2 regions of the Amycolatopsis halotolerans genome follow, and region 2 is predicted to be linked to the other one. Evidence: riboswitches for the same ligand, from Rfam matches in the RefSeq annotation. Region 2 holds a riboswitch; the other holds the start of a gene.

Region 1 (15,859 bases), on a different contig from region 2:
GCGCGCGGATGCCTTCGGTGAACTCGGCGGAGCCGAACGCCCGGTGCGAGATCCGGTATTCCTGCGCCAGCACCGATTCCAGGTCCGGCAGTGCTGCTGCGGCGCGCAGCGCCCGAAGGGTGACCTTCAGCGCGACAGGGGACTTGCTTTCGATTTCCTTGGCCGCGGCGACCGCCGCTTCGCCGCCGTCGCGCAGCCGGCCCAGGATCTCTTCGACCGTGTCGGCGGCGTAGCAGTGATCGATCCACGCGGCTTCGGCCGCCAGTGCACTCGGCGGCGGAGTTTCGGCGACCAGCGCCAAAGCCGAGTCGGGGGTGCGGGTGGCCAGGGCGTCGAACAGGTCGGGCAGCCGGTCCGCCGGGACGAAGAAATCGGCCAGTCCGCAGTGGACGGCGTCGGCTCCGGAGAGTTGTGCGGTCGTGAGAGCGGCGTGCGTGCCCAGTTCGCCGGGAGTGCGCGAAAGCAGATAGGTGCCGCCGACGTCGGGGACGAAGCCGATGCCGACTTCGGGCATAGCGATCCGGGACCGGTCGGTGGCCACGCGGTGGCTGCCGTGCGCGGACACCCCGACGCCGCCGCCCATGACCAGCCCGTCCATGATCGCCACGTACGGCTTGGGGTAGCGGGCGATCGCGGCGTTCAGCCGGTACTCGTCGGCCCAGAACTCCAGCGTGGCGGTGCCGCCCGCACGAGCGTCCTCGTAGATGGAGCGGATGTCGCCGCCGGCGCACAGCCCGCGTTCGCCGGCGCCTTCGACGAGCACGGCGCGCACGCCCGCGTCGTCGCGCCACCGGTCGAGGCGGGCGGTGATCGCCCGGACCATGTCGTGGGTCAGGGCGTTGAGCGCGCGGGGGCGGTTGAGCGTGATCCGCCCGATCCCGCTGTGGACAAGGAATTCGACGTCGCTCACGCGGCCTCCAGTGATGTGCGGGATACCCGCGCCCAGTCGGCGGCACGAGCAAACTGTCGCGATGATGTGCTCATGCCGCCTCCGCCAGCATCCGGCGGGAAATGATGACCCGCATGATTTCGTTGGTCCCTTCGAGGATCTGGTGCACCCGCAGGTCGCGAACGATCTTCTCGATCCCGTACTCGGCCAGGTACCCGTAGCCGCCGTGCAGTTGCAGCGCCTGGTTCGCGATCTCGAATCCGGCGTCGGTGCAGAATCGCTTGGCCATCGCGGAAAGCTGGGTGGCATCGGGGTCGCCTTGGTCGAGCGCGTCCGCGGCGCGCCACAACAGCGTCTGGGCGGCTTCGAGGTCGGTGCGCATGTCGGCCAGCCGGAACCGCAGGGCCTGCGCTTCGGAGAGCTTCGCGCCGAATGCGGAGCGCTCCGACACATGCCGGACGGCTTTGCCCAGCGCTGTTTTCGCGCCGCCGAGCGAGCACGCGGCGATGTTGAGCCGTCCGCCGTCCAAAGCGGACATCGCCACCTTGAACCCGGCTCCCTCGCCGCCTAGCAGCGCGGAGACGGGCACCGGGGCGTCGTCGAAGACGACCTGTCTCGTCGGCTGGGCGTTCCAGCCCATCTTGACCTCGTTCGGGCCGAACGAAACGCCAGGGGTGTTCCGCTCGACCACGAACGCGGAGATCCCCGCCGCGCCGGGCCCGCCGGTCCGCGCCAGCACGACATAGACGTCGGACGTGCCCGCGCCGGAGATGAATTGCTTGACGCCGCTGAGGAAGTAGTGGTCTCCGTCCCGTCGCGCGCGGGTCGTGAGGGCGGCGGCGTCCGAACCGGCGCCGGGTTCGGTGAGGCAGTAGCTGCCGAGCGAGTCCATAGTGGACATACGCGGCAGGTAGCGGCGACGCTGGGTGTCGTCGCCGAACCGGTCGATCATCGTCGCGACCATGTTGTGGATGGACGCGTAGGCCGCGATCGACGGGCAGCCGGTGGCGAGCGCTTCGAACACGAGCACGCCGTCGAGCCGGCCGAGGCCGGATCCGCCGACGTCCTCGGGCAGGTAGATCCCGCCGAGGCCGAGCTGTGCCGCCTTGCGCAGCACGTCGACCGGGAAATGCTTGTCCTGGTCCCATTCCAGCGCGTGCGGTGCGAGATGCTCGGCCGCGAAGTCCGCGGTGGTGTCGCGCAGCGCGAGTTGTTCTGCGGTCAGTCTCATGACCCGCCTCAATCCATCGTCGGGATGACGAACGAGGCTTCTTCCTTGATGCCGGACGGCCACCGCGAGGTCACGGTCTTCGTCTTGGTGTAGAAGCGGACCGAATCCGGGCCGTGCTGGTTGAGATCGCCGAAGCCGGACCGCTTCCAGCCGCCGAAAGTGTGGTACGCGATCGGCACCGGGATCGGGACGTTCACGCCGACCATGCCGGTGTTCACGCGGGCGGTGAAATCGCGGGCGGTGTCGCCGTCACGGGTGAAGATCGCCACGCCGTTGCCGTATTCGTGTTCGCTCGGCAATCGCAATGCCTCTTCGTAATCGGCCGCGCGGACGACCGACAGCACCGGGCCGAAAATCTCCTCCCGGTAGATCCGCATCTTCGGCGTCACCTTGTCGAACAGGCAGCCGCCGAGGAAGAACCCGTTCTCGTGCCCCGGAACCGTGAGATCGCGGCCGTCCACCACCAGCTCCGCGCCTTCGGCGACACCGACCTCGAGGTAATCCCGCACCCGCCGCACGGCGTCGGCCGTGACCAGGGGGCCGAAGTCGGCGGTCTCGTCGTGCGCTGCCCCGACCTTGAGGGTCTTCACGCGCTCGGCGAGCCGTTCGACCAGCGCGTCCGCGGTGGCCTCGCCGACCGGGACGGCGACGGAGATGGCCATGCAGCGCTCTCCCGCGGAGCCGTAGCTCGCGCCGATCAGGGCATCGACGACCTGCCCGAGGTCGGCGTCGGGCATGACGATCAGGTGGTTCTTCGCCCCGCCGAAGCACTGGGCGCGCTTCCCGTGCGAAGCGGCGGTGGTGTAGATGTACTCGGCGATCGACGACGATCCGACGAACCCGACCGCCTCGACCCGGGGATCGGTGAGCAGCGCGTCGACGGCCTCCTTGTCGCCGTTGACGACCTGGAAGACGCCCGGCGGCAGCCCGGCCTCCAGGAACAGCTCGGCCAGCCGCAGCGGCACGGACGGGTCGCGTTCGGACGGCTTGAGCACGAACGCGTTGCCGCAGGCGATCGCCGGCGCGGCCTTCCACAGCGGAATCATCGCCGGGAAGTTGAACGGCGTGATCCCGGCGACGACGCCGAGCGGCTGCCGCATCGAGTAGACGTCGATCCCGGTGCCCGCGGAGTCGCTGAACTCGCCCTTGAGCAGGTGCGGGATTCCGATCGCGAACTCGACCACCTCCAGCCCGCGCTGGAGGTCGCCGCGGGCGTCGGCGATCGTTTTGCCGTGCTCGGAGGACAGCAGCCGCGCGAGACTGTCCTCTTCGGACCGGACCAGGTCGAGAAACCGCATCAGCACGCGGGCGCGGCGCTGCGGATTCCAGCGCGCCCATTCGAGTTGGGCGGCGGCCGCGATGCCGACGGCGGCGCTCACCTCCTCGGCGGAGGCGAGCGGCACCCTGGCCTGGACGGCGCCGGTGCTGGGGTCGAAGACGTCGGCGAACCGGCCCGAGGCGCCGGACACGGGTTTGCCGCCGACGAAATGCCGGAGTTCGGTGGTCATGGCATGCCTTTCGCGAGAGCGCAGGACGAACTGCCCGGCCGCACACGGCGGCGGCCGGGGTTTCCGGGCAGGCTTGAGCTACCGAAGGCCGGGCGGCGGGTCGGCGTTTTTCGCGCAGGCAGGAAGAATCCGCATGCGTTCAGCTCCATCCTCGTGGACGAACACGAACGTCCGCGGCCGGTATCCTGGCTCCCGGATCCGCGGCGCCCCAGGCCTTCCCGGCTCGCGCCAGTGGCCGTCTTTCGGGTGGAGCGCCGCTCCCCGGTCACAGTGGCGGGACCGCGCCGGATTCGCACCGGCTTCCCTGCACCGCAGACCTGTTGGCATCCTATAGTAGGAATTCCTACTATGTCGACCGGCTGAGGGGATCTCGTCCGGGTGGCGGTGCTCAGCCGAGGGGCGGGTAGGGGAGCAGGCTGCTGGCGTGTTCGTCGACGCGCAGCGGCTTCCCGATCGCGGGGAAGGCGCGCTGCGGGCAGGCGGGCCGTTCGCACACCTTGCAGCCCATGCCGATCGGGGTCACCGCCGCGTCGGCGCCGAGGGCGAGGCCGTCGGAGTAGACGAGCCGCCGGGCGTGGCGCAGTTCGCAGCCGAGCCCGATGGCGAACGTCTTGCCGGGGTCGCCGTGCCCGCCGACGGAGCGGTCGACCGTGCGGGCGAGCCAGAAGTACTTCTTGCCGTCCGGCAGTTCGGCGACCTGGGTGACGATCTTTCCCGGCGAGCCGAACGCCTCGTAGACGATCCACAGCGGACACGAACCGCCGACGCGGGAGAAGTGGAACCCGGTCGCCGACTGGCGTTTCGAGATGTTGCCCGCCCGGTCGACCCGGACGAAGGAGAAGGGCACCCCGCGGGTGCCGCGCCGTTGCAGGGTCGAGAGCCGGTGGCAGATCGTCTCGAATCCGACGCCGAAGTGATCCGACAGCCGCGTGATGTCGTAGCGGCAGCGCTCAGCCGCCCCGAGGAACACGCGGTACGGGAGCACGAGCGCTCCGGCGAAGTAGTTGGCCAGGCCGATTCTCGCCAGGCGCCGGGCGGTTTCGCCGGTGAAACCGCCGCCGTCCACCAGCCGGTCGATCGTGGTTCCCGCTTCCAGCATGGCGAGTTCCGAGGCGAGACGGAACGCGGCCTGGCCCGGACGCAGCGCGGGGGAGAGGTGCAGCACCCGTGCGGCCGGGTCGAAGCGGTGCTGGTCGGCGCCGATGGGGGCGGCGGCAACGGTGACGCCGTGCCGCTCCCGCAGGCCCGATGCCAGTCCCGAACGCACTTCCCCAGGCACCAGTCGCAGCTCCGCCGCGAGTCGTTCGGCGGGCTCGTCCAGCTCGGCGACGTAGTTGCGGCGGCGGTAGAACCAGTCGCGGATCTCCTCGTGCGGCTGGTTCGCGACCGCGCGGTCCATGCCCTGCTCGGACACCAGCGTCGCGATGTTCTCCACGGCCTCCCGGTAGCGGCGGTGCAGCGCGACCAGCGTCCTGGCCACCTCGGGCAGCTTGGCGGTCAGCTCGTCGACCTCGCCCGCGGACGCCGAGCCGGTCACGGTTTCGTCGGCGAACACCTCGCGGACGTCGGCGACGAGCCGGGCGATGTCCTGCGGCGCGAAGAACTCGGCGTCCACGCCGAAATGCTCGGTCAGCCGCACCAGCACGGGCAGCGTGAGCGGACGCCCGTTGTGCTCGAGCTGGTTCACGTAACTGGGGGAGATCTCCAGCAGCCGGGCGAGGTCGGACTGCGTCATCGACTGCCCCTCGCGCAGCTGCCGCAGCCGCGCGCCAGCGAACATCTTCTCCATTTTCGAACTGTAACAACATTTACAAGGCTGCCGCGAATGTTCACAACACTTCACAGCCCCCAGGTATCGCCTGTCCCGTTCTTCGGTGCCACGCTGATCGCATGGCACCACAAGCTTCACAGGGAAGTCGGACGGACATCGCCCGAGCCGTCGGCGCTGGCCGCGTGCCGCGCCCGTTGCCCGCCGCACACGGCCGACGTCGGCCGGTCGGCGAGAAGACCGGTTTCTCCGTACCCGAAGGAAAATGATGATCGACCATTCCGTCCGCACCTACCGTTCCGCCGAGCCGCTGCCCCGCGAGGAGCAGCTGGCCTGGAAGCTAGCGTCCGTCGCTGTCGATCCCGTGACAGTCGCTCCCGAGGTGACCGAGATGGTGGTCAACCGGGTGATCGACAACGCCGCGGTCGCCGCCGCCTCGCTGTCCCGGCGGCCGGTGTCCGCGGCCCGCGACCAGGCGCTGGCGCATCCGGCCGGGCCCGGCGCGACCGTGTTCGGCGTGCCCGGCCGGTATGCCCCGGAGTGGGCCGCGTGGGCGAACGGCGTCGCGGTACGGGAGCTGGACTACCACGACACGTTCCTGGCCGCGGACTACTCGCATCCGGGCGACAACATCCCGCCGATTCTCGCCGTCGCGCAGCACACCGGCCGCACCGGAGCCGATGTGGTCCGCGGCATCGCCGCCGGGTACGAGCTGCAGGTCGACCTCGTCCGCGGGATCTGCCTGCACGAACACAAGATCGACCACATCGCGCACCTCGGCCCGTCGGTGGCGGGCGGCTTGGGCGCGCTGCTGCGGCTGGACACCGAAACCGTGTACCAGGCGATCGGGCAGGCGCTGCACGCCACGACGGCCACGCGGCAGTCGCGCAAGGGCGAGATCTCGTCCTGGAAGGCGTACGCCCCCGCATTCGCCGGGAAAGCCGCGATCGAAGCGGTCGACCGGGCGATGCGCGGCGAAGGCGCGCCGAGCCCGATCTACGAGGGAGAAGACGGGTTCGTCGCCTGGCTGCTGGGCGGCCCGGAAGCGCGCTACACCGTCCCGTTGCCCGCGCCGGGCGAGGCGAAGAGGTCCATTTTGGACACCTACACCAAGGAGCATTCGGCGGAGTACCAGAGCCAGGCGCTGATCGACCTCGCGCGGCGGCTCGGCCCGCGGATCGGCGAACTCGGCAAGGTCGAGAAGATCGTGATCCGCACCAGCCATCACACGCATTACGTGATCGGCTCAGGGGCGAACGATCCGCAGAAATACGATCCGAACGCCAGCCGCGAAACCCTCGATCACTCGATCCCGTACATCTTCGCGGTCGCGCTGCAGGACCGGGCCTGGCACCACGAGAAGTCTTACGCCCGGGAACGCGCGACCCGCCCGGACACGGTGGAGCTGTGGCAGAAAGTATCCACTGTGGAGGATCAGGAGTGGACTCGGCGGTACCACGAGCCGGAACCGGCGTTCGGCGGCCGTGTCGAAGTCACTCTTGCCGACGGAACCACGGTCACCGACGAGATCGCCGTCGCCGACGCCCATCCAGCCGGGGCCAGGCCGTTCGCCCGCGAGCAGTACGTGGCGAAGTTCCGCACGCTCGCCGACGGCGTGATCGCCCCGGCCGACCAGGACCGGTTCCTCGGCACCGTCAGCCGACTGTCCGAACTGGACGCCGACGAGGTTCGCGAACTGACCCTGCCGTCGGCGATCGACGCGACCCCGAAGACGAAGGGGATCTTCTGATGCTGCACGCCGCTCCCACTGCCGCGCAGAAGCGGGCCGCGTTCCGAGCCGGGCTGAATTCCGGCAAGCTGCAGCGATTCCCGGGCGCGTTCAACCCGCTCAGCGCCAAGCTCATCGAGCGCGAAGGGTTCGAGGGCGTCTACGTCTCCGGGGCCGTGCTGTCGGCGGACCTCGGCCTGCCTGATATCGGCCTGACCACGATCACCGAGGTCGCCGGCCGGGCGCAGCAGATCGCCCGGGTCACCGCGCTGCCCGCGCTCGTCGACGCCGACACCGGGTTCGGCGAGCCGATGAACGCCGCCCGCACCGTCCAGCTCCTGGAAGACGCCGGCGTCGCCGGGATGCACCTGGAGGACCAGGTGAACCCGAAGCGCTGCGGCCACCTCGACGGCAAGGACGTCGTCGACCGGGACGTCGCGGTCCGCCGCATCTCGGCCGCGGCCTCCGCGCGTCGCGACCCGGACTTCGTGATCGCCGCGCGCACCGACGCCGCGGGAGTGCACGGCCTGGACGACGCGATCGAACGAGCCAAGGCCTTCGCCGACGCGGGTGCCGACCTCATCTTCCCCGAAGCGATGACCGGTCCGGAAGACTTCGAGAAGATGCGGGCCGCCGTCGACGTCCCGATTCTCGCCAACATGACCGAGTTCGGGAAAAGCAAGCTGCTCGACGCGCCGACCCTGGAATCGCTCGGGGTGAACCTGGTCATCTACCCGGTCACGCTGCTGCGGATCGCCATGCACGCCGCCGAAACGGCTCTGCGCGAGATCGCCGGCGAAGGCACGCAAGAGGGGCTGCTCGACCGCATGCAGCACCGCCGTGATCTCTACGACCTGCTCGATTACCCCGCCTACAACACGTTCGACCAGAACATTTTCACCTTCTCCGTGTGACGCTCGCCCGACTGCCAGGAGGACGCCGATGTCCGCACCAACCATCCACAAAGGACTCTCCGGGGTCGTCGTCGACACCACCGGCGTGTCGATGGTCAACCCCGACACCAACTCCCTGACCTACCGCGGCTATCCGGTCCAGGACCTCGCCGCGCACTGCGGCTTCGAAGAAGTCGCCTATCTGCTCTGGCACGGCGAACTGCCCACGCCGGCGCAACTGGCCGAGCAGAACCAGGCCGAGCGAGCGCAACGCGGCCTGCCGGTCGAGCTGGTCATGACGTTGCTCAGCCTGCCGGAGACGGCGCACCCGATGGACACTCTGCGCACCGCGGTCAGCATTATCGGCGCGAACGACCCCGCGGAAGACGACAACTCGCCGGAAGCCAATCAGGCCAAGGCATTGCGCCTGTTCGCGGTGCTGCCGTCGGTCGTCGCGCTCACACAACGCCGCCGCCACGGACTGCTTCCGCTGCCGCCCCGCGACGATCTCGGCTACGCGGAGAACTTCCTGTACCTGACCCTCGGCGCGGTACCGGAGCCGGTGATCGTCCGGGCCTTCGAGACATCTCTGATCCTCTACGCAGAGCACAGCTTCAACGCCTCCACCTTCACCTCGCGGGTCGTCACCTCGACGCTGTCGGACCTCTACAGCGCGGTGACGGCCGCTATCGGGGCGCTGAAAGGCCCGCTGCACGGTGGCGCGAACGAGGCGGTGATGGCGACCTTCGAGGAAATCGGCGTCGCGGACAAAGCCGAGGCATGGTTGACGAAAGCCCTCGCAGACAAGCGCAAGATCATGGGATTCGGGCACCGGGTGTACAAGAAAGGCGATTCCCGGGTGCCGACGATGCGCCAGGCGTTGCAGGAGGTGGCCGAGCTGCGCGACGGCCACGAACTGCTCGACCTCTACGAAGCTCTCGCGCAGGCGATGCACACGGCGAAAGGACTCCACCCGAACCTCGACTACCCCGCGGGCCCGGCGTATCACCTGATGGGGTTCGACACCCCGGTGTTCACGCCGATCTTCGTGGCCGCGCGGATCACCGGCTGGACCGCGCACATCACCGAACAGCTCGCGGCCAACAGCCTGATCCGCCCGTCGAGCACCTACAGCGGCAAGCCGCAGCGGGCGATCACCCGCTGCTGACCCAGCGGAACCTGGACTGAGGAAGACTCGAATCAGCTGGCGCGATAAGGGGCCGCGTAGCCGGACCCTCCGATTGTCGGTGCCGAAGGTCCTCCCCGGCTGACCTGTTCGTCAGATGGCCAAGCGGGCGTGCAGGGCGGCGAGTTCGGTATCGGACAGGTCGTTGTCGAGAAGGTAGTCCGGCATCGTCAACGACGTGATCGTTGAGGCCAGCGATGCTTCGATGGTGGTGTTGCGGGCCGCGAGGAGCTTGGTCACTCCGGTCAGTTGGTCAGGGATGCCGAGTGCGTCGTACCGCTGCTTCATCCGGTCGTAGGTCAGCAGATAGTCGGCGATGATCTCCTCCGGTGCCGCTCCGGCCAACGTGAGCAACACCAGGGCCAGCAGCCCAGTCCGGTCCTTGCCGCCGGAGCAGTGGAACACCACGCACCCCGGCGCGGCGTTGGCGATCGCCCGCACGGCGGTGACCACCAACTCGGGGTGTTCGGCCAGTATCGCCGGGAAGTACAGCGGCGAGGCCAAGTTGTCGATCTTCTTCCACTGTTCGTAGAACGGTGTGCCGACCGGTTCCAGCGGGGCATGAACGGTCGTGATTCCCGCCGGTCTCGGTGCGTCGTCCGGCTCGTGCTCGTCGGGCTCGCGCAGATCGACCACTGTGCGGACCCCGTATGCCCAAGCCGCCGCCCACCCGGCCTCGCTCAAGCGCGTCGGCGCCTCCATCCGGACCACCGCACGCGGCCTGACCCGCCCCAGCCCGCTGAGATCCCGAACATTGACACACCCGTCCCAAGAAAGCTCTCTGCCGCCGATCACAGTCACAAGACGCGTGACGCCCGCTCTCGGTTGGCTCCCGGCAAGCCTGCCGCGCGGGGGACCGGACCGTCCCGCGCCGCACCGACATCGGCTGAGCGTCCGCTGCCATTTCCCCTGCACTCGACTGGCAACACAGGCGAGGCGGTGCGTCGGGCCGAATCGCCCTATCCGGGGCCACCTATCGATCACAGGGGCCAAATAGCAAAGACAGGAACAGGTTTCGTGGCGTCGATGCTGATCGCGAGCTGGCAGTGGTCGCTGGCGCTGACGAGGTGGTGGACATTCCACCGTGGCCGCTATGCGGCATGAGCGGATGTTTGTCCCGTGGTGGAGCGGGAGGTCATTCCCCGCGCTGCGGACGCCGGGCCCGAGCTGAGACTTGCGCGTCTAGGAGGCAGTTGATGCACCGTCCGAGTCGTGTGCCGCGAACGGATCGACGCCGGGCTCTATCTTCTCCGGGATGCACATGTCGTCGACCCAGTGGCTGTATCGAGTGCGGTAGGTGATCTTGAACTTCAGGCGCGATGCCAAGGAACGATCGACGTAGCCCGAGAAGTACCGCACTGCGGTCTCGGCGGTGAGGATGCCGACCTGCGAGTCGGGGCTTCGTTGGCGTCCAGGACCGACCTGCTGGTCTCCGATGACACAGTCGTGGAGGGTCACGCCGTCGCTGAACACGATGTCGAGGTCATGGATGGGTCTTGGCGACGTGTTCGTGACAATGACCTTGAGCTGGGACTGCTTCAGGTCGGTGTTGTCGATGACATGCTTGATGACGCGAACAGCTTCCGCGTCGAAGCGTTGTTCGCGCTCCAGCTGGCTTGTCATCTGACGCACCTGGAGCGCGAGCGCCTCTCCTTGGGCGCTGTGCAGATCAGCCTGCCGCCGGGAATCGTCGCGTTGGAGGTCAAGCTGGGCCTTCAGCGCCGCGAGGTTCTTCTCGTTCGCCTGGTTCTGGGACGTGAAGGTGCGCCAGGCGATGATCGCGCCGACCACCACGCCGATGAGTGCCAGGGCTGTCGGGGCTCGCGGCGTGACCGCATCGCGCAGCTCGGCGGCAGCCTGGGCGATGAGCTCGGACAAGATCCCGTCCGGTTCGGGGTCGGCCGGCGTATCCTGCCGAGATCCACCGGAGTCGCGCTGCGTGGTCAGCGGCTCAGGGCAGCCTTGACGTTGTGTTCGACGGCGGTGAGCGGAAGGCTGCCGGCGCCGAGCACTGTCTCGTGGAACTCGCGCACGTCGAACCGGCTGCCCAGTTCTTGCTCGGCCGTGCCGCGAAGCTGCCAGAACTTCTCGAAACCCAGCCGGTAGGACAGCGACTGGGCGGGCAGATCGGTGCCGTAGCGCAGGATCTCCGAGGCCACCTGGGCGGGTGACTCCATGGTCGTCGACGCCATGTACGCGCGGGCCTTGTCCTCGGACCAGCCCAGCAGGTTGAGCCCGGTGTCCACGACCAGTCGCTGGGCCACGAACCGCTGGTGCAGAAGGGCGCCGTAGCGGTCCCACGGATCGGCGAAGAGACCCATTTCGAACCCGAGCGAGGCCGCGTACTCGGCCCAGCCCTCGCTGTACGCGCCGAGCGCCTCCGCCGCGCCCTGCGCCTGCAGCGGGTGCAAAGAGGCATCTTCGGCCTGGCGCGCCAAGTGGAAGTGGTGACCGGGCACGAGTTCGTGGAAGATCAGCGCGGCGGCCGAAATCTGCGCACGATCGGCCAAGCCTGACCCGTTGAACCGGTAGCGGCCGACCGGGTTGGTCGCGATAGGCGGCTCGTAGTAGCCGAATGTCATGCCCGCTTCCAGCTCCGGATCGAGCCGGTGCACGCCGTACGCCGCCCGTGGCCGGACCTGGAACCACTGGTCGACCTGGGGTTCGACAGCGGCGATGTGCCTGCGATAGGTCTCCGCGACGTACTCCGGATCGGGAGCGTGGAAGCGCGGGTCGGCTTCGAGCCGGAGCCGGTAAGCGGCCTCGTCGCCGTCGAAGCCGGTCTCCCGGCGGACCTCGGTCAGCTGCTCGGTCAGCTGCTGGACCCGGGCCAGGCCCAGTTCGTGCACGTCGGCGGGCTCGATGGGATAGGTGGCGTACTGGCGCACCAGTCGGCGGTACGCCACGGCACCGCCGGGGTACTGGCCGAGCCCGATGCCCTCGACCGCGCTCTGTGCACCCGGTCCGTCCACGTAGGCAAGCACGGCGTCGAAGGCGGGCAGCAGTTCGTCCGCGATGAGCCGGTCCACGCCGTCGACCAGCGCCCCGCGTGCCGCGGCGTCGAGGCAGGCCAGCCGGGACTCCGCAGGACGCAGGAACTCCGCGGCCGCGGAACGATGCGCACGGACGGCGGTCCGGAAGCCGGCCAAGGCCGGGCGCGGCAGCCGGATGCCCTGTTCGGCCTGACCGGCGAGCTTGGTCCTTGCGGCCTTGACGGCATGCGTGAAGTCGCCGGCCAGGGACAGGTAGCGTCGCGCGTCGTCGCCGGTGGCGAAGGTGAACGGGCGGAACACCTGCTGGACGAACGACGTCCACCCGTAGCTCTGGTACGGCGCGATCGGAAAGCTCCACCAGAAGTCGTCGTCACCGCCGGCCAGGTTGCCTGCCAGTTCGCGCACCACAGCGGCGATCGAACTGTCCGCATCGGCCTCCGAACCGAGCCGGGCCAGCAGCCGGCGGCCCAGAGCGGCGGCCTCGCTCGCTTCCTCGTGGGTGCCGCGCGGCAGCTGGGTGACCGGTTCACCCGCATGCAGCGCGAGCTGCGGCTGGGTGCGCAGCAGGTGCGCCCACAACTCGTCGGCCAGCTCACTCGGTGAAGTCATGGCGGCCAACCTAACCTCGCGAACCTCCGCCCGGGAATCGACAACGGTCGCGTCCTTTCCGCGTGAGGCCGCACGATTGTCGCGGGCGAGCCGCGCCGTCAACGGATGTCCTTGACGATCCCGCCACGCCGGACGACCAGCGCCACCCTGGTCACGCACATCCTGAGGAACGACGCACCCGCAGGAAGGCCTTGCGCGCGCCAGTCGTCGACCGTGTCCCACCCGGCGCCGAGCCGGCCGTGACCGCCGGTCCAGGCCCGGCAACAGTCCACAGTGGATGATGCGTGGCCCCGGCACCTCGCCCGTGGCCGCGACGTTCCACGTCGACAGCGCTTACGGCGGTCTTTTCTTGCTGTGCGAGGAGATGCGGGGGCTGACGGGCGGTGCGGCCCGCGCCGACTCGATCTACGGCCCGCGGCTTTCGCGGAGTTTCAAGGCAACTCAAGGTGCGGAGTGCGCTCGAAGCGTTCGGGGTGGAGTCGTTCCGCGCCGCCACGCGCCGGCTCCGGCTGTCGGAACACTTCGCACGCGGTATCGGGGCCACAGCCGGCCTGACGCTGCTCGGGCCCGTGGTGCTCGACGGCAGGCTCGGTCTGCGCGCGTGCATCACCAACCACCGTACGACGGCCGAGGAAATCGACCTCATCCTCGCGCGATATACGGGAAATCGCCCTCGCCCCGCCCGGGTTACCGTGGACGGCGACCGCCGAACGAAAAGGGGTGCTGTGTCCGACCGCGACCTCCAGTCCATCGTGGACGAACTCGCCGAGCGCCTGCAGCGCTCGGTCGCGATCGACGACCCGGCCATCCGCCTGCTCGCGGCCAGCCGCCACTTCGGGGACGAAGACGCCATGCGCGTCAGCTCGGTGATGAACCGGGCGGTCGAACCGCGGATCGTCGACCACCTCCTCGCCCAGGGCATCGGCCGCTGGGTCGCACCCGCCGTCGTCGAGGTCGAAGGTGGAGCGTCGCGGCTGTGCGCACCGGTCCGCTGCGACGGCATGCTGCTGGGCTACCTGTGGCTGATCGACAAGGACGGCACGTTCACCGAACAGGAGACGGCGGCCGCGGGTGAAGCCGCCGACACCGCGGGAGCGGTGCTGCTGCGACGGCTGCTGCTGCACGAGCGGTCGAAGGCCCGGCAGGAAGGCATCCTCCGAGAGCTCGTCTCCGGCGACCCGGCCGCGCGCGCCCAGGCGATCGAGGACCTGCGCGCCGAACAGCTCTTCGGCGTCGAGAGCGGCCACTTCACCGTGCTCGCCGTGCAGTGCCCGGCTTCGCGGACGACCGCCGCGCCACGAGAGGTCGCATTCGAAGCTGCAGTCGAGGAAGGCGTCCGCACGGTCCACGACGGCGTCGCGCTGATGGCGGCGAACCGGTCACGCGCGTGGATCCTGCTCGTGCAGCGGGTTCCGCCGTCCCGGGCCCTGGCAGCTGCGGTCGCGGAGCGGATCACGACCCGCTTCGGCCGGTTCGGCGACGAGAACGCCGAGCCGGTCTTCGGGGTCGGCGGAACCGTGACGGCCCTCGGCGACGTCGTCACGTCCTACCGCGAAGCGCTCCTGGCCGCCCGCGCGGCCCTGCTGCTGCCCGGCATCGGGTCACTGGCCCGCTGGGGCGAGCTGGGCCCGTACGAACTCCTGCTGAAATTGCCGCCGGAAGACCTGCTCGACGCATCCGGGGTGCCGGCGCTCGCGGCGGTGGAGCGGGAGGACACCCACGACGTCCTGCTCACCACGCTGACCGAGTTCTTCGACCACGGCGGCAACATCCAGCGCACCGCCGACTCCCTGCGCGTCCACCGCGCCACGTTGTACCAGCGGCTCAAGCGGATCGAGCAGATCACGGGGTGCAGCCTCGACTCCGGCGACGACCGGCTGATGCTGCACCTCGGGCTCAAGCTACGGGTCCTCGCCGCGGCCTACCGCGACCACCTCGGCCGCTGACCGCCGGCTCGGCTCGATCGGGTTTCACCGCCGGGCCCGGCCGCGGCGGGGAGTCGTCCGGGACTTCCAGCGGAACTTTGTCCGACGGCGGGACGAGCTCGGCCCCGGCCCCGCCTCCGAGACCAGGGCCAGCGCCGCCCGCCCCGTCAAGACGTCGGACGGGACGGGCGGCGCTGGATGTCAGAGGCTCGCCGTGCGCCGGGGCAGCGCCATGCTCGCCGCGAGCGCGCCGAGGCCGACCACGATCGAGATGACGAAGATCGTGCCGAAGGACGACCAGGTGGGCAGGGGCGTCCCCGGGACGAGGTCGCTCGCCAGGACGCTGCCCGACACCTGCGCGCCCAGCGTCCCGCCGACCGAGCGCACGACCAGGAGGAAGCCGCTGGCACTGGCCACCCGCTCCGCGGGCACCGACGACGACACGATGTTCATCGCCTGGGTCAGCCCGACGCCGACGCCGAGCCCGGCCAGTCCCGAGGCGAGCGCGAGCATGCCGCCCTCGTACCGGGCCAGGAACAGGATCGCCGAAGACGCCGCGAGCGGCACGCGGGACAGCACCATCACCGTCTTGCTGCCCAGCGAACGCTCCAGCCGTCCGGTCAGGGCCGCCGAGGCGGCACCGGCCAGCCCGAGGGGCAGCAGCAGCCCCGTCGTGGTCGGCGTGCCCCCGAGTCCGTACCCGGCGGCCGGCGGCGCGGTCACCATCGTCGGCAGGGAGAGGAAGACCGCGTACGTCGCCCAGCCGGCCGCGAACGCGACCGCGCACGTGACGAGCACCGCCTTCCCACCGACCCGGAGGGCGACCAACGGCCGCTCGATCGTTCGTGCGACCACCGCGAACACCGCCACCAGGACCACCCCCCGCGCCGGCGAGCACGAGGAACTTCGCCGACGACCACCCCCACGCGGGGGCCTCGGTGAGGGCGACGAGCACCGCGAACAACCCGCTGCTGAGCAGCACCGCGCCCGCCCAGTCGATCTTTCCCTCGCCGGTGGCCGGGGCGGAGGGAAGAACCACCGCGGCCACGATGCCGAGGAGGACCAACGCCGCCAACGGAAGCCAGTAGAGCCAGTGGTAGGACAGCGCGGTGAGCAACGGGCCGGACA
Region 2 (15,859 bases):
GCGACGTAACCGTCGTACTGGCCGGTGAACACCGCCTCCAGCTTCCGTGAGATCGCCTTCAGCACGAGGTCGCCCATGCCGGTGCCGAGCCCGTCGTTGATCACCTTGAACCCGTCGATGTCCAGGTACAGCAAGGCGATCTCGTCGGTGCCGCTCGAGCCGAGCACGGTTTCCAGCCGGGTGGTGAACGCGGCGCTGTTGGGCAGCCCGGTGAGCGGGTCGTGCAGGTTCTGGTGGCGCAGCCGTTCGCCGAGCAGGTGCAGGTCGTCGTCATCGGCCGCCATGAACACCGGGAAGTACGTCCCGGGACGGTCGCCGGGCAGCGTCGCGAGCGTGACGTTCGTGGTGAGTTCGCCGTCGAGGCTGTGGCCGAGCTGCACGCTCTGGACGGCCCGGCGGCCGTCGGCGGTGAGCGGCAGGCCCTCGAGCGCGGAGCGCAGCCGCACGGAATCCTGCGGGCCGGCTCCGAGATCGGCGATGTGCTTGTCCCGCAACTCGATCGTGGACGTGCCGAGCAGCCGGGCCAGCGCGGCGTTCGCCTCGACGACGGTGCCGTCCGGGCCGGTGAGCGCGATGCCGATCGGCGCGGAGGAGAAGAGCGCGGTGAACCGGCGCGTGGCGCCGGTGTCCTCGGGCCGCTCGGCGACCTCGCCGGCGAAGTCGAGCAGGATCCGCTCCACCTCGGCGGGAGGGAGCGTTACTCCGTTGGTGTCAGTCAGCGCCGCCGCGTACTTGCGCGCGACGTCGACCAACCCTGGCGTGGCACCAGGCTCCGGCACACTCCACCTCTTCATACGCGGACAAAGACCAGCTCAGGCCCGGTGCGGAGGGTCCGAGGACCCACACTGGGTACGAGTTGGCCGCAAGTGATGCCACGGCATCACGGACCTAACAGGGTGTCTACCGGCTGAACGAGTGATGGGCACTACACAACTGGTGACATCAAGTCACCTTGAGTACACGAAGGTGGCCTGTACTGTGGTTTTGTCTCCAGCTGTCGACCTTTCTGTCCCGCTCGGCGGCCGTCAACGATAGGCCAGGCGGGCCGGGAGCCCGTCGGCGGGCACCGGAAGCGAGACGTAGTCCCACTTGGCGACGTAGTCCTCGGGCACCGACCAGCGGTGCGCCCGCAGCAGCTCGTGCATGAGCGCCTTGACCTCAAGGCCGCCGAACTGCAGCCCGATGCACTTGTGCGCGCCGCCGCCGAACGGCATCCACGCGAACCGGTGCGATTTGTCCTCGCGGCGGTCCGGGCCGAACCGCTCGGGGTCGAAGCGCAGCGGATCGGTCCAGTGCTCGGGGGAGTAGTGGTTCAGCGTCGGCGAAACCGCGACCATCGTGCCTTCCGGCAGGTAGTGGCCGAGGACGGCAGTGTCCTTTGTGGTCTTTCGGGCCAGCGACGGCACCGGCGCGCGCAGCCGCAGCGCCTCCTTCATGACGAGGTCCAGCGTTTCGAGGCTTTCCAGCGCTTCGAGGTCCGGCAGGTCGTCGCCGAGGCGCAGCGACTCCTCGCGGGCGCGCTCCTGCCATTCCGGGTGTTTCGCGAGGTAGTAGGCCATCGCGCTGGCGGTGATGGTGGTCGTGTCGTGCGCGGCCATCATCAGGAAGATCATGTGGTTGACGATGTCGGCGTCGCTGAACCGGTCGCCGTCCTCGGAGGTCGCGTGGCAGAGCGCGGAGAACAGGTCGTCGCCGTCCGCGTCGCGCTTCGCCGCCAGGTTCTCGCCGAAATAGCGCTCCAGCGCCCGCCTGCCGCGCAAACCCGCGGCCCAGCGACCGCCAGGCACCGGATATCGCACCACAGCGGTACCGGCGCGCACAGCGGCCACGAACGCGCGGTTGATGCGCTCGGCGTCGGCGGCGGAGCGCATGCCCATGAAAACCTGCGTCGCGACGTCCAGCGTCAGCTGTTTGAACGCCCAATACAGCTGGGGACGGCCGGACGGCAGCGCCGCGACGCCTTCGCGCAACGCCGGGCCCATCTGCGCGACATAGCCGCGGAGCCGGTCGCGGGTGAATGCCTCCTGCATGATCCGGCGGTGCAGGTGGTGCTCGCCGAAATCGAGCAGCATGAGCCCGCGCTCGAAGAACCGCTCGATGAAGAACTTCCAGCCCTCTTGGGAAAACGCCTTGTCCTTGTTCACGAGCGCGGCCTGCGTGGCGTCGGCCCCGGACAGCGTGACGATCCGCTGGCCGAACACGCCCATCCACGACACCGGGCCGAACTGCTCGAAGCGGCGCAGGCTGAAGTCGAGACCGAACCTCATCCCGTCGAGCGTGTGGCCGATCAACGGCGGTCCGTCGTCGCCGAGGATGGGCTTCAGGCCGCTGCCCGCCGGGGGAGTCGCGAGTTCGCGGACCGGCCAGCGCGCACCGAGCCAGCGTTCGTCCACCTTGCGCGGCAACGGGATCGCGGTCAGCGGCGGCATCCGGCCGCGCAGGTTCTCCGAGAGCCGGGTGACGCCGTCGCTCCCGGCGTGCGCGAGGGTGCCGAGCGCGTCGGGACCTACCCGGGCGGCCCGGCCGAGCGCGCCGCCAGTCGTCGGGATTCCCGCTTTTCCGGTCACGTCCGCCATGACGACCACCTCCCGGCAAGGGTATCGGTCGCGTCCACGGTCCCCTGTTATTGACAACATGACAATACCTTGCGGGGCTGCCGTTCGGGTGATCCTCGGGGCGGTGCCGGGCGGCTGGTCTTTCGCCGCCCGGCACCGGCGGGGTCAGCGAGGTTCGGCGCGCAGTTCCCGGGCCGCGCCGACCAGGTGTCGCAGTGCTGGTTCCACCTCGGCGTAGCCGCGGGTCTTGAGGCCGCAGTCCGGGTTGATCCACAGGCGTTCCGCCGGAACTGCGCTGAGTGCTGTGCGCACCAGGCTGGTCAGTTCGGTTTGGTCCGGCACGCGTGGTGAGTGGATGTCGTATACGCCGGGGCCGACGCCGCGGGCGAAGCCTGCGTCGTTCAGGTCGGCGAGTACCTCCATTTTCGAGCGGGCGGCTTCGATGCTGGTGACGTCGGCGTCGAGGGCGTCGATCGCGGGTAGTACGTCGCCGAATTCCGAGTAGCACATGTGGGTGTGGATCTGGGTGGTTGCCGCCGCGCCTGAGGTGGCCAGGCGGAACGCGGGCACGGCCCAGTCGAAGTACGCCTCGCGGTCCGCCGCGTGCAGCGGGAGCAGTTCGCGCAATGCTGGTTCGTCGACTTGCACGACGCGGATTCCGGCGGCTTCCAGGTCGGCGACCTCGTCCCGGACTGCCAGCGCGACTTGGCGTGCGGTGTCGGTCAGTGGTTGGTCGTCGCGGACGAATGACCAGGCCAGGATTGTCACTGGGCCGGTCAGCATGCCTTTCACCGGACGGTCGGTGCGGCTTTGCGCGTACTGGGTCCATCCGACGGTCATGGGGTTCGGGCGGGAGACGTCGCCGAACAGGATCGGCGGGCGGACGCATCGGGATCCGTACGACTGGACCCAGCCGAAGTCGGTCGTGGCGAATCCGGTGAGTTGTTCGGCGAAGTACTGGACCATGTCGTTGCGTTCCGGTTCGCCGTGGACGAGGACGTCCAGGCCTAGGTCTTCCTGCAAACGCACTACGCGGTCGATTTCGGTACGCATCGCGGTGCGGTAGGCGTTGTCGTCGAGTTTGCCTGTGCGGTGGGCGGCCCGGGCTCGGCGGACTTCGCTTGTTTGGGGGAAGGAACCGATGGTGGTGGTGGGTAGCGGGGGGAGGTTCAGGGATTTTTGTTGTGCTGCAGCGCGTTCTAGGTATGGGATGCGGACGGTGTCTTCCGGTTGGAGCGCTGCGACGCGCGCCCGGACGCCGGCGTCGTTGAGCTCCTCAGCACTGGCTCGGTCGGCGACGGCGGCCCGCGCCGGGTTGAGGTCGACGTTCTCGCCGTTCAACGCTCGGCCGAGCAGGACAACCTCGTCCACCTTCTGTTGTGCGAAGGCTAGCCAGTTCTTCACGCGTGGGTTGAAATCTGTCTCTGCTTCCACGTCGTAAGGGACGTGCAGGAGGGAGCACGACGTCGATACGCTTACGTGTGCCGCGGTGGCTTTTAGTTGTGCGGCGCGGGCCAGTGCTACGTCGGGGTCGGTGCGCCAGATGTTTCGGCCGTCCACGATTCCGGCGAGTACTTCCTTGTCTCGCAATGCTCCTTCTGCTGCTGCTTTGTCCACAAAGGATGCATCGGTTACCAGATCGAGGGCCAACGCTTCGATGGGGGAGCGGGCCAGTACGCCCAGTGCTCGGCCCAGTCCGCCGAAGTATCCGGCTACCAGCAGCTTGGGTCGGTGCTTTTCCTTGGCCAGCCAGTGGTATGCGCGGGTGAGGGCGTTGAACTCCGAGGTCGCCCTGTCTGCGGCGAATGCTGGTTCGTCCAACTGGACCCACTCGACGCCTTCGTCGGCCAGTTCGCTCAGCAGTTCGGCGTATGCGGGCAGCAGTTCGTCCAGCAGTTCCAGCGGGCTGAATCCGGGCTCAGTTGCCTTGGCCAGCAGCAGGAAGGTGACCGGGCCGACGAGTACCGGGCGCGGGGTGATGCCTAGGGCGCGGGCTTCGCGTACCTCGTCGATCGGGGTGGTGCCGGTGAGGGCGAACCGGGAGTTCGGGCCCAGTTCCGGGACGAGGTAGTGGTAGTTGGTGTCGAACCACTTCGTCATTTCCAGCGCGGGGGCGTCTGGGACCCCGCGGGCGGCGGCGAAGTAGGTGTCCAGGGGGGAGAGCCCTAGGCGGGTGAAGCGTTCCGGCAGCGCGCCGAAGAGGGCGGTGGTGTCCAGTACCTGGTCATAGAAGGAGAAGGTGCTGGAGGGGATTGAGTCCAGGCCTTGGTCGCGCAGGGTTGTCCAGGTTTGTTCGCGCAGTCGTCGGGCGGTGGTCTGGAGTTCTTCCTCGGTGGTGGTGCCTGCCCAGTAGGCCTCGAGGGCTCGCTTCAGCTCCCTGGCTGGGCCGATGCGCGGGTAACCGAGAACTGTGGTGCCGATCGTGTTCACAGCATGCATCCTCACGTGCTCGCCGGAAGAGTCCGGGCACGCGTGAACGCTGTGCTTCGGTCGGTGCCCTTCCCGCGAGGCCCGGACTCACGCACGCCGTCGGCGTGCGTGCCATTGGCAGGTATTCGGACTCGTGGGCGTGGCGCTCGTGCCTACTGGCTGTCGCTTCCCGGGCTGGTGCCCAGTGCTTTACCGCGTTCGCGGTGACAGCTTTCGTTCCCACTTACCGCTGCGGGGCAGTCCCGGAATCGCACCGGGTTCCCTGTTGCCTCGCCTGTGCGGGGCCGCGCGAAAAAGCTCGGCCCCGCACAGGCGAACCAGTGGCGGGACCGAGCTTAGCGGTTGCGGCCGGTGCGCGGCACAATCCGGGCGGGCGTCCCGAAGTGCGGGATCGTCACGGTGCTCTGAGCGCGGCTTGCCGGAACGCGGCTCGGCCACGCCCTGGCGAACCAGAGCGTGGCCGAGTTTCAGCGGTTCGGGATCAGTCCCAGTCGAGCGCTCCACCGGACTGGTACTCGATGACGCGGGTCTCGAAGAAGTTCTTCTCCTTCTTCAAGTCCATCGCCTCCGACATCCACGGGAACGGGTTTTCGTTCTCGCCGTAGATCGGGGTCAGGCCGATCTGCTGGGCGCGGCGGTCGGTGATGAAGTGCATGTACTGCTCGCACAGGTCAGCCGACAGGCCGAGCATGCCTCGCGGCATGGTGTCGCGGGCGTACTTGACCTCAAGCTCGCACGCGTCCTGCAGCATTCCGCGGATCTCGGCCTGGAACTCCTCGGTCCACAGGTGCGGGTTCTCGATCTTGATCTGGTTGATGCAGTCGATGCCGAAGTTCAGGTGGATCGACTCGTCGCGCAGGATGTACTGGTACTGCTCGGCGATGCCGACCATCTTGTTCCGGCGGCCCAGCGACAGGATCTGCGCGAAACCGGTGTAGAACCACATGCCCTCGAAGATCACGTAGAACGCCACGAGGTCGCGCAGGAACGCCTGGTCGGCTTCCGGCGTGCCGGTTTCGAAGTCCGGGTTTTCCAGGTTCTGCGTGTACTTCAGCGCCCACGCGTCCTTGTCCGAAATGGACGGGACCTCGCGGTACATGTTGAACAGCTCGCCCTCGACCAGGCCGAGGCTTTCGCAGATGTACTGGAAGGTGTGCGTGTGCACGGCCTCCTCGAAGGCCTGGCGCAGCAGGTACTGGCGGCACTCCGGGTTGGTGATCTGCCGGTACACCGCGAGCACGATGTTGTTGGCCACCAACGATTCCGCCGTCGCGAAGAAGCCGAGGTTGCGCTTGAGCATCTGCCGCTCGTCCTCGGTGAGGCCGTCCGGCGACTTCCACAGCGCGATGTCGGCCTGCATCGCGACCTCGGTCGGCATCCAGTGGTTGTTGCACGCCGCGAGGTACTTGTCCCACGCCCACCGGTACTTCATCGGCAGCAGCTGGTTGACGTCGGCCCGCGCGTTGATCATGCGCTTGTCGTCGACGTTGATCCGGGCCGCGCCGACCTCGATCTCGCCGAGGCCGGTCGCGTCCGTCGTTTCCACGTTCGTCATGGTTCTGGGATTCCTTACTGGCAGGCTTCGCAGTCGGGGTCGTCGATCCGGCAGGCAGCGCCCTCGGTGGCGACGAAGTCGACGTCGGTCTTCGGCATCTCCTTCGGCTCCGCGGGAACAGCTGCGGCAGGCGACGGTCCGGGGGAGACGGCCGGAACCGCGGCGGACGGCGACGGCGACGGCGACGGCGTGGCAGCGGGAGCCGCGGCGGGGGCTGCGGCAGCCGGAGCGGCCGGGGCCGGAGTGGCGGAGACGGCGTTCAGCTTGCCGTCGGTGCCGCGCAGGGTGCTCTTCTCCACGTGCGTCGCGGACTGCGCCCGCAGGTAGTACGTGGTCTTGAGGCCCTTGTGCCAGGCGTAGCGGTACAGCTCATCGAGCTTGCGCCCGCTCGGCGCCGCGATGTACAGGTTCAGCGACTGCGCCTGGTCGATCCACTTCTGCCGCACCGAACCGGCGTCCACGATCCACTTCGACTCGATCTCGAAGGCCGTCGCGTACAGCGCCTTGAGGTCGTCCGGAACGCGGTCGATCTGGCCGAGGCTGCCGTCGAAGTACTTCAGGTCGCTGACCATGACCTCGTCCCACAGGCCGCGCGCCTTGAGGCTCTTGACCAGGTGCGGGTTGACGACGGTGAAGTCGCCGGACATGTTCGACTTGACGTACAGGTTCTGGAACAGCGGCTCGATCGACTGGCCGACGCCCGAGATGTTGGAGATCGTCGCGGTCGGCGCGATCGCCATCACGTTGGAGTTGCGCATGCCGACGGTCTTGACGCGCTCGCGCAGCGGGGCCCAGTCCAGCGTCGTCGAGGTGTCGACGTCGAGGCCGTCGCCCTGGCGGGCGTCGATGAGCAGCTGCATCGAGTCGATCGGCAGGATTCCCTTGCTCCACAAGGAACCCTCGAACGTCTGGTACTGGCCGCGCTCCTGCGCGAGATCGGTCGAGGCCGAGATCGCGTAGTAGGAGAGGTGCTCCATCGAGGTGTCGGCGAACTTCACCGCGTCGGCGGACGCGAACGGCACGCCCAGCTCGAACAGCGCGTCCTGGAAGCCCATGATGCCCAGGCCGACCGGACGGTGGCGCAGGTTGGAACGCCGCGCCTCCGGGATCGTGTAGAAGTTGATGTCGATCACGTTGTCGAGCATGCGCACCGCGGTGCGCACGGTCTTCTCGAGCCGCTCGGTGTCGAGCCCTTCCGGGGTGACGTGCTTGAGCAGGTTCACCGAGCCGAGGTTGCAGACCGCGACCTCTTCGGTGTTCGTGTTCAGCGTGATCTCGGTGCACAGGTTGGACGAGTGCACGACGCCGACGTGCTGCTGCGGCGAGCGCAGGTTGCACGGGTCCTTGAAGGTGATCCACGGGTGGCCGGTCTCGAACAGCATGGTCAGCATCCGCCGCCACAGTTCGACCGCGCGGACCTTGCGGAACACCTTGATCTCGCCGCGCGCGGCGGCCGCCTCGTACTCGCGGTAGCGCTGCGCGAACGCGTTGCCGTAGAGGTCGTGCAGGTCCGGCGTCTCGTTCGGCGAGAACAGCGTCCACTCGGCGTTCGCCTCGACGCGGCGCAGGAACTCGTCCGGGACCCAGTTGGCGGTGTTCATGTCGTGCGTGCGCCGCCGGTCGTCGCCGGTGTTCTTGCGCAGGTCGAGGAATTCCTCGATGTCGACGTGCCAGGTCTCCAGGTACGCGCAGGCCGCGCCCTTGCGCTTGCCGCCCTGGTTGACCGCGACCGCGGTGTCGTTGGCGATCTTCAGGAACGGCACGACGCCCTGGGACTGGCCGTTGGTGCCCTTGATGTGCGCGCCGAGGCCGCGGACCGGGGTCCAGTCGTTGCCGAGGCCGCCCGAGTACTTGGCCAGCAGCGCGTTGTTCTTGTACGCCTGGAAGATCGAGTCCAGGTCGTCGTCCACGGTGGTGAGGAAGCAGGACGACAGCTGCGCGCGGTTGGTGCCGCTGTTGAACAGCGTCGGGGTGGACGCCATGAAGTGGAACGTCGACAGCAGTTCGTAGAACTCGATGGCGCGGGCTTCGCGGTCGTCCTCGCGGATCGCCAGGCCCATCGCGACGCGCATGAAGAACGCCTGCGGCAGCTCGAACCGCACGCCGTTGTGGTGCTGGAAGTACCGGTCGTACAGCGTCTGCAGGCCGAGGAAGCCGAAGTCGAGGTCGCGCTCGGCGTGAATGGCGGCGGTGATCTTGTCCAGGTCGAAGCCCAGCAGCTCGCCGTCGACCAGTTCCAGCTCGACCGCGCGGCGCAGGTAGGCGCGGAAGTACGCCGGGTATTCGTCCGCCATCTCGTCCTGGCTGGCCTGACGCGGCTTCTGCGCGAGGTAGCTCAGCGCTTCGCCGCGCAGCTTGTCCAGCAGCAGCCGGGCGGACACGAACGAGTAGTTCGGCTCCTGCTCGACGAGCACGCGCGCGGCCATGATCTGCGCGAGCGCGAGTTCGTCGGCGGTGATGCCGTCGTAGAGGTTGCGCTTGGCCTCGGCCAGCACCGGCTCGGCGGACACGTCCTCGAGCCCGGCGACGGCCTCGCCGACGACGTGCGAAACGCGCGCCCAGTCGAGCGGGCGGAGCGTTCCGTCGGCGCTCTTGACGCTCAGCGCGACCTCGGTCGACGCCGGCGCGGCGGCCTCGCGGGCCTTCGAACGCTCGTCGCGGTAGAGGACGTAGGCGCGGGCGACCTTGTGGTGCCCGCCGCGCATCAGGGCGAGTTCGACCTGGTCCTGGATCTGCTCGATGTGCAGCGCGGTCTCCGGGCCGGTGTGGCGCAGCAGCGCCGCCTCGACCTGCCCGGTCAGCTCCGCGACCACGTGGTGCACGCGGGAGGACGCGGCGGCGTCGCCGCCCTCGACCGCGAGGAAGGCCTTGGTCAGCGCCACCGAGATCTTGCCCGCGTCGAAGGGCGAGACGCTTCCGTCCCGCCGGATGACGCGGACCGCGCTCGGGGCCCCCTCCGCCGCCGACGGCGGCCGCTGACCGGTTTCCACTGACATGCGTGTCTCCAACAGTTCCTCGAAATGGGCGCGTTCGAGCGGCACACAGCCGGTCAAGGCCATGCGCTGCGGTTTCGTCGAAACAGCCCGGCCGCCCTCGTCAAGCGGTCTCCCCGTCGCTGGGGGCTGCCGGTTCCCAGAGACTACATCTTGGGGTTCGGGCTCGCACGCGCCCCAAGGTATGGCGTGTCACTCTCACCCTGGCGGGTTATCCGATCACCGAGGGCAAGATCCGAAGCGGAGCTTCGTGGCGCCCAGTGCCGCACTGGCCACGGGCCGTTTCCCGGCCAGGCAGGCCAGTGGCCCGGCCGGGTTGACCGACCAGTCGGCGGCCGCCGCGCGGGGTTTCCCGCGCCACTCGACCGGGGTACGCAGCGGGCTGCCGTTTCGGGTTTGAGCGATCTCGAAGCGTACCGGGAGGGCGATCGGGAGCCCGACGCGCGGGGTGAAGGCGGCGGTGGCGATCCAGTCGTCGGAGGTCGCGGCGGTGAAGGTGCGCCCGCCGGTGAAGGTGAAGGCCGCGAGTTCCTTGGGGATGCCCCATAGCTCGCGCCCGCCCGCGCGCGAGACCTCGCTGTCGACCCAGATGTCGGTGATCGACGCGGCGAGCCCGCGGCCGCGGACGGCGACGCAGGAGAGGAGTTCGTGGTAGCTCAGCTGACCGGAGGCGAGGTAGTCGATCCAGGCGGTGAAGACGGCGGCTTGGTTGCCGAGGAGCAGCGGCTCGGCACCGTCGGGCAGCGCGGGCAGCTCGTCGACCGGCACGCGCCAGATCGAGATGCAGGCGTCGGCGGCGAGGTGCCACGGTTCGGGCGGGTACTCGGTCATTCGCCGGTCCACGGCAGATACGGCGGCAGATCTCGGTCCACGCGCAACGGGAACTCCGGCGGGCGTTTCTGGAAGAACGAGGCGATGCCTTCGACGGCGTCGGGGTTCGAGCCCAGTTGGGAGATGAGCTTCGAGTCCACCTGGTGGACGTCGAACGGCGACGGGGCCGAGGCCATCCGGTAGAGCAGCTGGCGGGTGACCGCGACTGCCACCGGTGCGGTGGTCTCGGCGATCTCCCGCGCCTTTGCCTGGGCCTGGCTCAGGACGTCTTCGGGATCGTGGATCTGGTGGACGAGACCGGCTTGGAGCGCTTCGTCGGGTCCGAAGAGCCGCCCGCTGACCATCCAGTCGACGGCCGCGCCCATCCCGACGAGGCGGGGGAGGAACCACGCGGACGCGCCCTCGGGGTAGATCCCGCGGCGGGTGAAGACGAAGCCGAACTTGGAGTCGGTCGAGGCGAACCGGTAGTCGCAGGACAGCGTGATGGTGATCCCCGCGCCGACCGACGCCCCGCGCAACGCGGCGAGCACCGGCTTGTTCATGGTGAAGATCCGCTTCGAGACGCGGCCCGCGGGTTCCTGCCAGTCGTCCGGCGGACGGTCGCCGAAGTCGAACCCGCCGGACGACAGATCGGCCCCGACGGAGAAATCCCTGCCGGTGGTCCCGAGCACGACCGCGCGGACGTCCTCGTCCCGGTCGGCGCGGTCGAGGGCGTGGGCGAGTTCGTCGGCCATCCGGGTCGTGTAGCCGTTGCGGGCCTCGGGCCGGTCCAGCAGGACGGTCGCGACCTTGCCCGCGACCTCGTAGGCGATCTCCGCGTAGGAGTCCATGGGAGGACGGTAGGGCGCCGGAGCCTTGTTTTCAATGTGTCAATAACGGTGGGGCGGCCGTGGCGGGGGCATGCTCGGATCATGCTGAAGGTGGGCACGGTGGTGCTGGGAGTCGAGGACATGGAGCGCGCGGTCGCGTTCTGGAGCGACGCGCTGGGGTACGCGCGGCGGGACGACGCCAAGGATTTCGTGGTGCTGCTGCCTCCTGGCGGTGCGGGGCCGGGGGTGGCGTTCCAGCGGAGTTCGGCGCCGGTGCAGGAGGTGCCGCGGGTGCACCTGGACCTGTACGCCGGGGATGCCGCGGACCAGGCGGCGGAGGTCGAGCGGTTGGTGGGGCTGGGGGCGCGGCGGGTGGATTGGCCGCACTATCCAGCGGATCCGGACTTCGTGGTCCTCGCGGATCCGGAAGGCAACCGGTTCTGCGTCATCGACACCGCGCACGGCTGACTGAGGTCCGTGAAGGACTCCTTGAGGGAATCAGATTCCCCTAAGGAGTCCTTCACGGCACGCGGCCGGGGCAAAAACAATCAGGCGCGCTTGATTTTTCCGGGGCCAGGGTCCACGCTGGGTCCGCACGAGGTGGTGCGGCGGACGCAGGGAGGCGCAGGAATGGCTGATCTCGCGGGGATCCTCCGGGATCTCGCGGCCGAATCGCAGGCGGTCGACGACCTGGTCGCCGGGTTGCCCGCCGACGGGTGGGCGCGGCCGACGCCGGCGCCCGGCTGGAGCGTCGCGCATCAGGTCGCGCACCTGGCGTGGACCGACGGCAAATCGCTGATCTCCGCGAGCCGGCCGCAGGACTGGCAGTCCGAGGTCGAGAACCTGTTGAGCATCGGCGAAAACTACGTCGACGCGGGTGCCGAAGAGGGGGCTGAGGCGCCCCCGGACGAGCTGCTGGCGCAGTGGCGCGAGGGCCGGGCCGCATTGGCCGAGGCGCTGGCTGCCGTGCCGGAGGGACAGAAGCTTCCTTGGTACGGCCCGCCGATGAGCGCGGCGTCCATGGCGAGCGCGCGGATGATGGAGACCTGGGCGCACGGTCAGGACATCGCCGACGCGCTCGGAGTCACGCGCGCGCCCACCGAACGGCTGTGGCACATCGCCCGGTTCGGCACGCGGACTCGCGACTTCGCTTACAAACTGCACTCGCTCGCACCGCCGACCGAGGAATTCCGGGTCGAACTGACCGCGCCGGACGGCAGCACGTGGGCGTTCGGGCCGGAGGACGCGGAGCAGCGGCTGACCGGCAGCGCGCTCGACTTCTGCCTGGTCGCGACGCAGCGGCGGCATCCGGCGGACACTGACTTGGTCGCGACGGGCGCGGATGTCGAGGAGTGGCTGGGCATCGCGCAGGCGTTCGCCGGGCCGCCCGGAGCGGGGCGCGAGCCGGGGCAGTTCGCGTGAGCGCGCCGTTGCGCGTCGGGAACGCGTCCGGGTTCTACGGCGACCGCTTCTCCGCCGTGCGGGAAATGCTGACCGGCGGCCCGCTCGACGTCCTGACCGGCGACTATCTCGCCGAGCTGACCATGCTCATCCTCGGCCGCGACCGGATGAAGGACCCGGCGCGCGGCTACGCCAAGACGTTCCTCCGGCAGATGGAGGAGAATCTCGGACTGGCCAAGGAAAAGGGCGTCCGGATCGTCGCGAACGCGGGCGGGCTCAACCCGGCCGGGCTCGCGGACGCGTTGCGGGAACTGGCCGCGAAGCTCGGTCTCGAGGTCCGCGTCGCGCACGTCGAGGGTGACGACCTGATCGCGCGTGCGGACGAGTTCGGCTTCGAGAATCCGTTGACTGCCAACGCTTATCTCGGCGCGTGGGGAATCGCGGAATGCCTCAAGGCCGGTGCGGACGTGGTGGTGACCGGGCGGGTCACGGACGCGTCGGTGATCGTCGGACCGGCGGCGGCGCACTTCGGCTGGGCCCGCGACGACTACGACGCGCTCGCCGGAGCGGTCGCGGCGGGCCACGTCATCGAATGCGGCGCGCAGGCGACTGGCGGCAACTACTCGTTCTTCCGCGAACAGCCGATCGGCGTGCCGGGATTCCCGCTTGCGGAGATTCACGCGGACGGGTCCAGTGTGATCACGAAGCATCCGGGAACCGGTGGCGTGGTCAATACCGGAACTGTCACCGCACAGCTGTTGTACGAGATCACCGGTGCGCGGTATGCGAATCCTGATGTGACGGCACGGTTCGACGCACTGTCGCTGTCGGATGAGGGGCCGGACCGGGTACGGATCAGCGGGGTGCGCGGGGAAGCGCCGCCGCCGACCTTGAAGGTGTGCCTCAACCGGCTCGGCGGCTTCCGGAACGAGACGACGTTCGTCCTTACTGGACTGGACATCGAGCAGAAAGCCGCACTGGTACGGGAACAACTGGAAAGCGCGCTGGCGAAGCGTCCGCCGGCCGACGTCCGGTGGACGCTCGCTCGCACCGATCACGCGGACGCCGACACCGAGGAACGCGCCAGTGCACTGCTGCATGTCGCAGTGAAGGACAACGACCCGAAGATTGCCGGACGCGCGTTCAGCGGGGCGGCGATCGAGCTCGCGCTTGCGAGCTACCCCGGATTCCACGTGACCGCACCGCCTTCGGACGCGTCGCCGTTCGGGGTCTACTCGGCGGCCTTTGTGGACGCTGGCGCGGTTCCGCATGTCGCGGTGCTGCCGGACGGGTCCAAGGTGGACATCCCGCCCGCCTCAGCGACGCTTGAATTGTCCGAAGTGGACGAACCGGCGTTGCCGGAACCGTTGCCGGTGGAGAAGGCGCGGCGGGTTCCGCTCGGGCTCGTCGCCGGGGCGCGCAGCGGGGACAAGGGCGGCAACGCGAATCTCGGTGTGTGGGTGCGGTCCGAGGAAGCGTGGCGCTGGCTCGTGCATCGGCTGACCGTCGGGGAATTCCGCCGGTTGCTGCCGGAAACCGAAGGACTGCCGGTCACCCGGCATCTGCTGCCGAACCTGTGGGCGATGAACTTCGTGGTCGAGGGCATTCTCGGCGACGGCGTCGCTTCGCAGGCCAGGTTCGATCCCCAGGCGAAGGCGCTCGGCGAATGGCTGCGGGCGCGCGAACTCGACGTCCCGGAGGCGCTGCTGTGACCGTGGATCCGTTCCGCACGCCGGAACGCACCGAACTGCGCGCGACGGTGCGCCGGTTCGTGGAGAAGGACGTGCTGCCGCATCTCGACGACTGGGAGCGGGCCGAGGAACTGCCGCGCGACCTGCATCGCAAGGCGGGACAGCTGGGTCTGCTCGGGGTCGCGTTCCCCGAAGCCGCGGGCGGCGGCGACGGCAATTACCTCGACGCGCTCGTGGTCGCCGAGGAAATGCACTACGCGGGCGGGTCCGGCGGGCTGTTCGCGTCGCTGTTCACCTGCGGGATCGCGGTGCCGCACATCGTCGAGGCTGGCGACCCGGTGCAGATCGAACGCTGGGTGCGGCCGACTCTCGAAGGCGAGAAGATCGGTTCGCTGGCGGTCACCGAGCCGGACGGCGGTTCCGATGTCGCCGGGATCCGCACCACCGCTGTGCGCGAAGGCGACGAGTATGTGATCAACGGGGCGAAAACGTTCATCACCTCTGGCTGTCGCGCGGACTTCGTGACCACTGTGGTCCGAACCGGCGAAGCGGGCGCGCACGGTCTTTCGCTGATCGTGGTCGAGCGCGGGACGCCGGGCTTCACGGTTTCGCGCAAGCTGGAGAAGATGGGCTGGGCGGCTTCGGACACCGCGGAACTGTCTTATGTGGACGTCCGGGTTCCGGCGGAGAACTTGATCGGCGCGGAGAACAGCGGGTTCGCTCAGGTGGCCACGCAGTTCGTGACCGAACGGCTCTCGCTGGCGGTGCAGGCGTATGCGCACGCGCAGCGGGCACTGGACCTGACGTTGGACTGGTGCCGGATGCGCGAGACGTTCGGGCGTCCGCTGATCTCGCGGCAGCTGGTGCAGCACAAGCTCACCGAGATGGCCTGCAAGGTCGACGTCGCCCGGACCTACGCCCGGCAGATCGCGATCCGGCACGTGTCCGGCGAGGAAGTGATCGCCGAGGCGTGCTTCGCGAAGAACACCGCGGTGCAGACCGCTGAATGGGTCGTGAACGAGGCGGTGCAGCTGCACGGCGGGCTCGGCTACATGCGCGAGGCCGAGGTGGAGCGGCATTACCGCGACGTCCGCATTCTCGGCATCGGCGGCGGCACCACCGAAATCCTGACCGGACTGGCCGCGAAGCGATTGGGATACACCGCATGACCACTATCAGGTCCACAGTGGACACCCGGGCCGACGAGTTCGCCGCGAACCGCGAGGCGATGCTGGAGAAGCTCGCGGAGATCGATGCCGAGCAGGCCAAAGCGGTCGCCGGCGGCGGCGAAAAGTACGTCGAACGGCATCGCAAGCGCGGGAAACTGCTGGCGCGCGAACGGATCGAACTGCTCCTGGACGAGGATTCGCCGTTCCTGGAGCTGTCGCCGCTGGCCGCGTGGGGGTCGGACTACCGGGTCGGCGCGAGCGTGATCACCGGGATCGGCGTCGTGGAAGGCGTCGAATGCCTGATCTCGGCCAGCGACCCGACGGTCAAGGGCGGCGCGAGCAACCCGTGGACGACGAAGAAATCGTTCCGGGCGGCGGACATCGCGGCGCAGAACCGGCTGCCGGTGATCAACCTGGTCGAGTCC

What was found. A riboswitch is a leader RNA that binds a small molecule or an ion and turns the genes downstream of it on or off. The one in region 2 is predicted to bind cobalamin.
Region 1: linked by a shared signal. The riboswitch ahead of ACFORO_RS32975 (CoA-acylating methylmalonate-semialdehyde dehydrogenase) and the one ahead of metE (5-methyltetrahydropteroyltriglutamate--homocysteine S-methyltransferase) in region 2 are both predicted to bind cobalamin.

What each region holds. Positions count from the first base shown of each region.
Region 1 is NZ_JBHRWI010000043.1:196,706-212,564, reverse strand. It holds gene ACFORO_RS32985 (enoyl-CoA hydratase/isomerase family protein) at 1-910, opposite strand, end outside; gene ACFORO_RS32980 (acyl-CoA dehydrogenase family protein) at 981-2,120, opposite strand; gene ACFORO_RS32975 (CoA-acylating methylmalonate-semialdehyde dehydrogenase) at 2,129-3,628, opposite strand; cobalamin riboswitch at 3,787-3,957, opposite strand; gene ACFORO_RS32970 (short-chain fatty acyl-CoA regulator family protein) at 4,017-5,417, opposite strand; gene ACFORO_RS32965 (MmgE/PrpD family protein) at 5,665-7,146, shown strand; gene prpB (methylisocitrate lyase) at 7,146-8,039, shown strand; gene ACFORO_RS32955 (bifunctional 2-methylcitrate synthase/citrate synthase) at 8,068-9,186, shown strand; gene ACFORO_RS32950 (tyrosine-protein phosphatase) at 9,298-9,999, opposite strand; gene ACFORO_RS32945 (hypothetical protein) at 10,387-11,082, opposite strand; gene ACFORO_RS32940 (DUF885 domain-containing protein) at 11,148-12,806, opposite strand; gene ACFORO_RS32935 (PucR family transcriptional regulator) at 13,253-14,752, shown strand; partial or broken gene ACFORO_RS32930 (hypothetical protein) at 14,933-15,757, opposite strand; partial or broken gene ACFORO_RS32925 (MFS transporter) at 15,696-15,859, opposite strand, start outside.
Region 2 is NZ_JBHRWI010000003.1:159,244-175,102, reverse strand. It holds gene ACFORO_RS02240 (diguanylate cyclase domain-containing protein) at 1-779, opposite strand, end outside; gene ACFORO_RS02235 (cytochrome P450) at 1,026-2,429, opposite strand; gene metE (5-methyltetrahydropteroyltriglutamate--homocysteine S-methyltransferase) at 2,721-4,994, opposite strand; cobalamin riboswitch at 5,097-5,309, opposite strand; gene ACFORO_RS02225 (ribonucleotide-diphosphate reductase subunit beta) at 5,467-6,540, opposite strand; gene ACFORO_RS02220 (ribonucleoside-diphosphate reductase subunit alpha) at 6,555-9,536, opposite strand; gene ACFORO_RS02215 (acetoacetate decarboxylase family protein) at 9,753-10,364, opposite strand; gene ACFORO_RS02210 (enoyl-CoA hydratase-related protein) at 10,361-11,194, opposite strand; gene ACFORO_RS02205 (VOC family protein) at 11,276-11,641, shown strand; gene ACFORO_RS02200 (TIGR03084 family metal-binding protein) at 11,804-12,595, shown strand; gene ACFORO_RS02195 (acyclic terpene utilization AtuA family protein) at 12,592-14,286, shown strand; gene ACFORO_RS02190 (acyl-CoA dehydrogenase family protein) at 14,241-15,434, shown strand; gene ACFORO_RS02185 (acyl-CoA carboxylase subunit beta) at 15,431-15,859, shown strand, end outside.